2 regions of the Aeromonas sp. FDAARGOS 1409 genome follow, and region 2 is predicted to be linked to the other one. Evidence: predicted binding sites of a transcription regulator. Region 2 holds the regulator's gene; the other holds the start of a gene.

The links. The regulator LexA, encoded in region 2, represses DNA repair genes until DNA is damaged. The targets are predictions, from matches to a motif close to ANCTGTNTNNNNANACAGNT.
Region 1: a site for LexA is predicted at 2,683-2,702, ahead of dinB (DNA polymerase IV). Genes of this name have one in related genera too.

What each region holds. Positions count from the first base shown of each region.
Region 1 covers NZ_CP077395.1:316,208-321,042, reverse strand. The annotation lists gene nqrF (NADH:ubiquinone reductase (Na(+)-transporting) subunit F) at 1-1,017, shown strand, start outside; gene I6L39_RS01440 (FAD:protein FMN transferase) at 1,021-2,058, shown strand; gene nqrM ((Na+)-NQR maturation NqrM) at 2,070-2,294, shown strand; gene I6L39_RS01430 (hypothetical protein) at 2,374-2,580, opposite strand; gene dinB (DNA polymerase IV) at 2,705-3,757, shown strand; gene I6L39_RS01420 (methyl-accepting chemotaxis protein) at 3,824-4,835, shown strand, end outside.
Region 2 covers NZ_CP077395.1:1,239,711-1,244,545, forward strand. The annotation lists gene I6L39_RS05940 (MATE family efflux transporter) at 1-250, opposite strand, end outside; gene I6L39_RS05945 (SCO family protein) at 273-899, opposite strand; gene I6L39_RS05950 (hypothetical protein) at 1,082-1,372, opposite strand; gene lexA (transcriptional repressor LexA) at 1,747-2,373, opposite strand; gene plsB (glycerol-3-phosphate 1-O-acyltransferase PlsB) at 2,578-4,835, shown strand, end outside.

The sequences.
Region 1 (4,835 bases), 920 kb from region 2:
GGCGGCGGCGGCTCCTGTGGTCAGTGCAAGGTGCGGGTGAAATCCGGCGGCGGCGACATCCTGCCGACCGAGCTGGATCACATCAGCAAGGGCGAAGCCCGTCACGGCGAGCGTCTGGCCTGCCAGGTCACCGTGCGCTCCGACATGGACATCGAGCTGCCGGAAGAGATCTTCGGCGTGAAGAAGTGGGACTGTACCGTCATCTCCAATGACAACAAGGCCACCTTCATCAAGGAGCTCAAGCTGCAGATCCCGGATGGGGAGAGCGTGCCGTTCCGCGCCGGTGGTTATATCCAGATCGAAGCCCCTGCCCACCACGTGCAGTACAAGAACTTCGACATTCCCGAGGAGTATCGCGGCGACTGGGATCGTTTCAAGATCTTCGAGCTGGAGTCCAAGGTCAACGAGCCGATCATCCGTGCCTACTCCATGGCGAACTATCCGGAAGAGTTCGGCATCATCATGCTGAACGTGCGGATCGCGACCCCGCCGCCCAGCAACTGGACCGCTCCTCCCGGCCAGATGTCCTCCTACATCTTCAGCCTGAAGGCGGGGGACAAGGTGACCATCTCCGGTCCGTTCGGCGAGTTCTTCGCCAAGGACACCGACGCCGAGATGGTGTTCATCGGCGGTGGTGCGGGCATGGCGCCGATGCGCTCCCACATCTTCGACCAGCTGCGCCGTCTGAAGACCAAGCGCAAGATGAGCTTCTGGTACGGTGCCCGTTCCAAGCGCGAGATGTTCTATGTCGAGGACTTCGACATGCTGGCGGCCGAGAACGACAACTTCCAGTGGCACGTCGCCCTGTCGGATCCGCAACCGGAAGACAACTGGGACGGCTATACCGGCTTCATCCACAACGTGCTCTATGAGAACTACCTCAAGAACCACGAGGCGCCGGAAGATTGCGAGTTCTACATGTGCGGGCCTCCCGTGATGAACGCGGCCGTCATCAACATGCTGAAAAATCTCGGCGTTGAAGACGAAAACATCCTGCTGGATGACTTCGGTGGTTGATCCATGCACAGCGTTGTAAAGACCTGGCTAGCCTTCGGGCTAGCCTTTTTCTTGACGGGGTGCGGTCAGGAAACGGTCCAATCCAAGCCGGAGATCCACATCACCGGCAGCACCATGGGGACCTACTACTCCATCAAGGTGGCGGATGACGCCGTCAAGGATGGGGCCAAGTTGCAGGCGGAGGTCGACGTCCTGCTGGAGCGGGTCAACGATCAGATGTCCACCTACAGACCCGATTCCGAGTTGTCGCGCTTCAACCAGCACAGGGACAATACCCCGGTGGTGGTCTCCCGCGACACCGCACGGGTGGTGACCGAGGCCATACACATCGGCCGCGAGAGCCGCGGCGCGCTGGACGTGACCGTGGGCCCCCTGGTCAATCTGTGGGGCTTTGGCCCGGATGCCAAGCCGACCAAGGTGCCGTCCGACGAGCTGATCAGCCAGACCCGTCAGAAGACCGGGCTCGGCAATCTGCACGTGATCACCTCGGTAGACGCGGACACCCTGCAGAAGGACATCCCGGATCTCTACGTGGACCTCTCCGCCATCGCCAAGGGCTTCGGGGTGGACAAGGTGGCCGAATATCTGGAATCCTTGGGGGCGCGCAACTACCTGGTGGAGATCGGCGGCGAGCTGCGCATCAACGGGGTCAACGGCAAGGGGCATCCCTGGCGGGTGGCCATCGAGAAGCCGACCCTCAATGCCGGCTCGGTGCAGGAGGTGATAGTGCCGGGCGACAATGGCGTGGCCACCTCGGGGGACTATCGCAACTACTACGAGATGGACGGCAAGCGCTTCTCCCACACCATAGATCCGCTGACGGGCAAGCCTATCCAGCATCGCATGGTGTCGGTGACCGTGATCCACCCCTCCTGCATGACGGCGGACGGGCTGGCCACGGCGCTGACCGTCATGGGCCCGGAGAAGAGCTTGGCCTATGCCAAGGAGCGGGGCCTGGCGATCTTCGTGATCACCAAGACGGACGACGGCTTCGAGGAGACCTACTCGGAGGCCTTCAAACCCTATCTGGTCAAGAAGTAAGGGGTAATGACATGCAGATTTTTCTGATCACCTTCGGGGTGTTTCTGGCGGTGGTGGTGGCCATGGCCATCGGCTACATCTTCCAGAAGAAGAGCATCTCCGGCTCCTGTGGCGGCCTTGGCACCATAGGCATCGAGAAGGAGTGCGACTGCCCCGAGCCCTGCGACAACCGCAAGAAGAAGATGGCCAAGGAAGAGGCCCGTCGCAAGATGCTGGAGGAGAACCGCATCCTCTGACGCTGTTGCCTGCACCGGCAGGCACCAGGCATGCAAACGAGCCGACCCGGGTCGGCTCGCTTTTTTATGTGGTATGGACTCAGTAGTCGTATTGGCTGCACGCCTTGAGCTTGAACTCTTTCTTTCGCTTTGCCAGCTCCTCCCTGGTGCCCAGTTCGTCCCCCTGTTTGATGGCCTTCTCCAGTATCTCGATGCGCTCGAACAGCCAGCTGCACTCGGCGGTCGGGTAATCCTTTGCCGTGCCCAGCAGTGGCAGCAGGCAGAGCCCAAGCCAGATTGCTCTCATCTCTCTTCTCCCCTAGATCCCATCTTGCCTCGGGAGTCTATCTCCCTGGCGGCCCTGCGTGACTGGCAGAAATGACAGGGCTGGGGTAGCATGGGCTCAGTTAACTGTTTATTTGTACAGTGATATGCGCAAGATCATTCACATCGACATGGACTGCTTCTTCGCGGCGGTGGAGATGCGGGACAACCCGGCCCTGCGGGAGGTGCCGCTCGCCATCGGCGGCTCGGCGGACAGGCGCGGCGTCATCTCCACCTGCAACTATGTGGCGCGCCGCTTCGGGGTGCGATCCGCCATGCCGAGCGCCTTGGCCAGGAAGCTCTGCCCGCCGCTGGTGCTCATCCCCGGGCGGATGGCCGTCTACAAGGAGACCTCCCGCCAGTTGCGCGCCATCTTCCTGCGCTATACCGAGCGGGTGGAGCCCCTGTCGCTGGATGAGGCCTACCTCGACGTCACCGACAGCCCCCACTGCGGCGGCAGCGCCACCCTGATGGCGATGGAGATCCGTGCCGCCATTCTGACCGAGCTGGGGTTGACCGCCTCCGCCGGGGTGGCGCCGAACAAGTTCCTGGCCAAGCTCGCCTCCGAGCAGCGCAAGCCGGACGGTCTGTTCGTCATCCACCCCCGGGAGGTGGACGAGTTCGTGCGCCAGCTGCCTTTGGCCAAGCTGCCCGGGGTCGGGCGCAAGACGGCGGAGCGGCTGGAGTCGCAAGGCCTCTACTCCTGCGAGGATGCGCGCCAGCTCGGCAACGAGGAGCTGATCGCTCGTTTCGGCAAGCTCGGGGAGATGCTGGCCGGGCGGATCTGGGGTCACGACGAGCAGCCGGTGCAGCCCCAGCGGGTGCGCAAGACGGTCGGCGTGGAGACGACCCTGGCCAGCGACGTGCTGGACGAGGCGGCCTGCTGGGAAGTGCTCAGCCGGCTCATTCCCGAGCTGGAGCTGCGTTTCGCGAAGTCCTGCCCCGCCGAGGCGCTGATGGGGCAGGGGATCAAGCTGAAATTCGCCGACTTTCACCAGACCACCGTCTATCGCAAGGGCAGCTATCAGGCGACCCGCTTCCACGATCTGCTGCACGAGGGCCTGCAACGGGCTCAAGGAAAGCCCATTCGTCTGCTCGGCCTGGTGGTCGGTCTGCCCGGCAGCGATGAAATCAACCAACTGAGCCTGGATCTGAGTTGATTTAGTTAAGTTTTTGTTTCCAAATCCGATACAGTGTCTACCTCTGTAGAAGTCAGGAAATCATACATGAGTGCTTTTTCTGTTCAGGGACGGATCACCCTGATCGCCGGTTGTTGCCTGTTGGCCAGTGCCGCCGCCCTGGTCGCCTCTTCCCTCTTCAACGCGGCCCGCATGCAGGAGCAGGTGCTCACCTCCACCACGCTGGAGGGGCAGCACGCGGCAGAAAACTGGATGCAGGCCATGGGGGCCACCCAGGCGGCCCGGGTCACCAGCTACCTCGACGAAGCCTATTTCAGGGCCACCCTGCTGGCCGAAGGCATATTGTTCCAGCGCAAGAATGCGGCCGACAACTTCGTCCACTCCGAGGCGCTGCGCAATGCGGTCAACCAGCAGTTGCAGGATGCGGCGGAGTCTTCCGCCAACCTGATCGGGGTCTACGGGGTGTTCGAGCCGAACCAGCTCGACGGCGAAGACGCCAACTATCAGGGCTCGACCGCGCTCGGGGCCAACGACAAGGGACGTTTCTCCAGCTACTGGGCCAGGGTCGATGGCAAGGTGACCCTGGAGGTGATGGACGAGGCCATGCTGGCCAATGACAAACCGTCAGAGCACGGCGGCCTGGAGAACGACTGGTACAGCTGCAGCATTCGCAGCAAGGCCCTCTGCCTGCTCGAACCCTATGTGGACGAGGTGGGGGGCAAGTCGGTGCTGATGACCTCGGTGACGGCTCCCCTGCTGGAGGAGGGCAATCTGCTCGGCATGGTCGGGGTCGACATCTCCCTAGCCACCCTGCAGAGCCTGGTGGAGGAGATGGACAAGACCCTCTACGGGGGGCAGGGCAAGGTGCTGCTGCTCAGCCACGAGGGACGGGTCGCCGGTGTGGAGGGATTCCAGGTCGCCCCTGGCAACCGCCTGGCGCAATCGCCGTTGGCGCAGGATCTCGACGGCTGGCTCGCCAAGGGGGACGTGGCCACCCGTTGGAGCCCGGACGGCGCCCTGTTGCAGACCTTCGTGCCGGTCAGCATGCGCGGCACGGATCGCAAGTGGGGCATCTACATCGAGCTGCCCCGCGCCGTGG
Region 2 (4,835 bases):
CCCCCTGGGCCTGGGCGGTCAGGCCCGTGGTAGACATGCGCAGAAAGCCCAGCAACCAGAAGAGGAGGTTGATGAGGGTAGCGCCGACCGAGACGCCGCCGAGGAACCAGGCCTCACCGAGATGACCGATCACCCAGGTGTCCACCAGCCCCAGCAAGGGAGTGGTGACATTGGAAAACACCATGGGCAGCGCCAGGGCAAAGACGGCCCTGTGGCGGCCGGGATCCCTCAACCAGGGTGACATGGGCATGAGCAGGACGGAGGCTGCGGGATCACTCGTCGGCCAGTCGCACTATGCGTGCGAAGTCGGCGACCATGGCCTGCATGTCAACGCGGGGCACTTCCCCCGGCGCCACCTTGGGACGGAACAGGGCCACCAGCTTGCCCGCCGGGTTGATCAGCACTATCGAGGCCGAATGGTCTATCAGGTAATCCTTGCGTTCGCTCTCCACGATGGAATAGACCAGGCCCAGGTTGCGCACCAGGGGGAACAGGGCGCTGTGGGGCGCGGTCGCCGCCTTGAACTCGGGCTCGAAGAAGGCGGTATAGCTCTTGAGACGGGCGCTGTCATCCCGCTGGGGATCTGCCGAGATGAACACCACCTGGCTGTTGGGGGCGATTTTCTTCAAGCCGGGGTAGGCGGCGCGCAGGTCCGCCAGCGTGGTCGGGCAGATGTCGGGGCAATAGGTGTAACCGAGGAACAGGAAGGTCCAGTGTCCCGTCAGATTGGCGGGAGTAAAGGGTTGTGCATCCCCGTCGGTGAGGGTGAAGGGGTTGATGTCCCGCGCCGTCGGATAGTAGTCGGCCTGCTCCGGCAAGGAAGGCTGGCTCCAGTAATAGGCAGCCATGATGCTGACGATGAAGAGCAACAGCAGCAGGGAAAAGCGTGGTTTAACCATATGAAACAAACCCTTGTATTTATAATCAGCCCAGGAGCTGCACCTGGGAAGGGTCATTGTAACCCGCCCCGCCCCGTTTCTGGCTACCCCTTCGTCCGGATGGAGGGCCGCAGGGGCACCAGGATGTCGTGAGCGCTGGAAAGCAAGAGCCCCGCTCGGGGCGGGGCTCGTATCGGCCGGGATCAGGGTCGCAGCCTGCGCTGCGGCTGGGCACGTCTGATGGATGCGTGCAACGGGATCACGGGCGCCGTCCAGGGCGCATCCGGCAAGCCGATGTCGTGGTGACGGCGAAACAGACGAACCAGGCGGACGATCTTGTCTTTGGGACACCCCAGCCAGACGGTCCAGCCATCTCCCTTGTGATAGACCCAGAGCGCATAGAACCACGTCATCCGACTGCCCTTGATGAATCGGGTGATGGAGGATGCGGGCGCTGCGGCCGGCACCGGATCCCACGGCGAGCTTGAAGCCATACCTGTCCTCCTTGCTCAACAGGCCACGCCGATCAGTGTTACTGCCATCGGGAGGCAAGCCAACCACCGTCGCGTACTGACTGTACGAGTCGTCCAACTGCTGACGACTCTCCCTTCTTCCACACAGCCCCGGCGGTGATGCATCCCTGCAAAGCCGTCCAGCTGGCCGGTGGGGCGCTCTCGCCGCCATGGCGGTGACCATGAGGGTGCGAGCCTTATCAAAGGATATATCCGAAATGCGCTGTCTGTGGCGGGACTATTTGCGACGGACGACGGCAGCAGGATGGCGGGGATGGGCCACGAGGCGGGATGACGGAGACGGGGGCCAAAACGAAGGGGCCTCCCGCAGGAGGCCCCTTCGTCATGCCGGAGGCTTACATCCAGTCGGCGTTGCGAATGACGCCGACCGCCAGCCCCTCGATGGTGAGGTGCTGGCTGGCGAGATCCACCTCGATGGGGGAAAGTTCCTCGTTCTCGGGCAGCAGCCATACCTGGCTGCCCTTGCGCTGGAAGCGCTTGACGGTGACGTCCTCATCGAGCCGCGCCACCACCACCTGGCCGTTGCGCACCTCCTGGGTCTTGTGCACCGCCAGCAGATCCCCGTCCATGATGCCGATGTTCTTCATGCTCATGCCCTGCACCCGCAGCAGGAAGTCTGCCCGTGGATGGAACAGGGCGGGATCCACCTGGTAGTGGCTCTCGATGTGCTCCTGGGCCAGGATGGGCTCGCCGGCGGCCACCTTGCCGATGAGCGGCAGGCCGCTCTCTTCCGGCAAGGCCTCCTCTTCTTCGAGCAGCAGGCGGATGCCGCGGGAGGTTCCCGGCATGATCTCGATGACCCCCTTTTTGGCCAGGGCCTTCAGATGTTCCTCGGCCGCGTTGGCCGACTTGAAGCCAAGCTTCTGGGCGATCTCGGCGCGAGTCGGCGGCATGCCGGTCTCGTTCATGTTCGCCTTGATAAGCTCCAGCACTTCGGCCTGGCGGGGGGTAAGGGGTTTCATAGCATGGGCACCTGTCTTTTTATACAGCACACTGGCAGTATATACAGTGCTGTGGCCAAGGCAAGGCGTTGCTGACATTTGTCCCCGCCTTGTCGCAAAATGTGGCTCCCTCGCGCGCCGCCTTGGGACTCATCGTACCTCTCGGCGACAAGCCGCCGGTGATTTGCTATGCTCACGCCGCATTTTTTTGGAGAGCAGACGCACATGTCCCTTGGACAGAAGATTTCCAGAGCCATCCTGCAATGGCCGGTCAGCGGCTTGGTCAATCACAAGAGCCTGCCGGAAAATCCCATCACCGAGCTCAAGCTGGATCCGGCCAGACCCATCGTCTACGCCCTGAAAACCAGCTCGATCACCGACCTGATGACCCTGCAGCAGTGCTGCGAGGACCTCGGCCTGCCCGGCCCCTTCACGCCGCTGGAGCTGAACGGCCAACTGCTGCCGCGCTACGTCTGTCTGGATCGTCCACCTCCCCTGTTCGGTGCCCGCAACAAGCCGCTCCCCTTCCTGCAGGAGTTCCACCAGCTGCTGGACTTGCACAAGCAGGATCCGGCGCTGGACATCCAGGTGGTGCCCGTCACCCTGTTCTGGGGCCGCGCCCCGGGTCGCGAGGGGGAAGAGGCCTCCGGCTGGAACATCATCAGCAGCCTGGCACCGAACCGCCTGAAGAAGGCGCTGATCGTGATCCTAAAGGGGCGCGAGAACCTGGTGCGCTTCTCCCCGCCGCTCTCCCTGCGCCATATGGCGGACAAGCACGGCACCGACGAGGCCATCGCCCACAAGCTGGCCCGGGTCGCCCGCACCCACTTCAGCCGCCAGCAGCTCGCCGCCACCGGCCCCAAGCTGCCGAACCGCAACCTGCTGTTCAAACAGCTGCTGGATTCCAGCGTGATCCAGCAGGCCATAGAGGAAGAGGCCAGACGGGAAGGCATCAGCCTGGAGAAGGCGCAGAAGCGCGCCCACGGCTACATGGACGAGATCGCCTCCGACTTCTCCTACCGGCTGATCCGGCTCGGCGAGAGCTTCCTCGGCTGGCTCTGGAACAAGCTCTACCGCGGCCTCTCGGTCAACGGTGCCGAGAAGGTGCGCCAGCTGGCCCAGGAGGGCCACGAGATCGTCTACGTGCCCTGCCATCGCAGCCACATGGACTATCTGCTGCTCTCCTACGTCATCTACCACCAGGGCATGGTGCCGCCCCATATCGCGGCGGGCATCAACCTCAACTTCTGGCCGGCGGGCCCCATCTTCCGCCACGGCGGTGCCTTCTTCATCCGCCGCACCTTCAAGGGCAACCCGCTCTACAGCACGGTTTTCCGTGAATACCTGAACCTGTTGTTCGCCAAGGGCTACTCGGTGGAGTTCTTCACCGAGGGGGGGCGCTCGCGAACCGGCCGCCTGCTGCCGCCCAAGACCGGCATGCTGGCCATGACCCTGCAGGCCATGATGCGCGGGCTGGACAGACCGGTCACCCTGGTCCCTGTCTACCTCGGCTACGAGCACGTGATGGAGGTGAACACCTACCACAACGAGCTCAAGGGCAGCCGCAAGGAGAAGGAGAGCTTGCTGCAGGTGCTCGGCATACTGCGCAAGCTGCGCAACTATGGCCGCGGCTTCGTCAACTTCGGCGAGCCGCTGACCCTCAACGGCTACCTCAACGAGCAGGTCCCGGAGTGGAAGGCCCACATCGGCAAGGAGGAGCGCCCCCAGTGGATGGCGCCCACCGTCAACCAGCTGGCCGAGCTGATGATGACCCGCATCAACGATGCCGCCGCCGTCAACGGTCTGACCCTGAGCGCCCTGGCGCTGCTGGCCGCCGAGCGCCACGCCCTGACCCGGGACGAACTGCAGGCTCAGCTCAACACCTATCTGGACCTGCTCAAGCAGGTGCCCTACAGCCCGAACAGCACCATGCCGGCCGAGGACGCCGCCACCCTGCTGGATCAGGCGATGGAGCTCAACAAGTTCGAGGTGACCGAGGACAAGCTGGGGCAGATCATCAGCCTGGACCGTTATCAGGCGATCCTGCTCACCTACTACCGCAACAACATCCTGCACCTGTTTGCCATGCCCTCCCTGGTGGCCGCGCTGATCGAGCGGTGCGAGGGGATCTCCCGCAACGAGATCGTCGCCCGCTGTGTCGACATCTACCCGCTGCTCAAGACGGAACTGTTCCTGCGTCATGAAGAGGAGGCGCTGCCCGAGCTGGTCGACGCCCTGCTGGGCGAGCTGCAGCGCCAGCAGCTGATCGAGGCGCGCGACGGCGGCTTCTGGGTCAACCCGGACAACCAGACCCGCCTGCTGCTGCTGGCGGAGAGCATCCAGGAGACCCTGCAACGCTACGCCATAGTACTGACACGGGTGCTGGCCCAGCCCCGCATCGAGGCGGAGCAGCTGGAGGCGGACGGCCTGATGATGGCAGAGCGCCTCGGCACCCTGCATGGCATCAACGCCCCCGAGTTCTT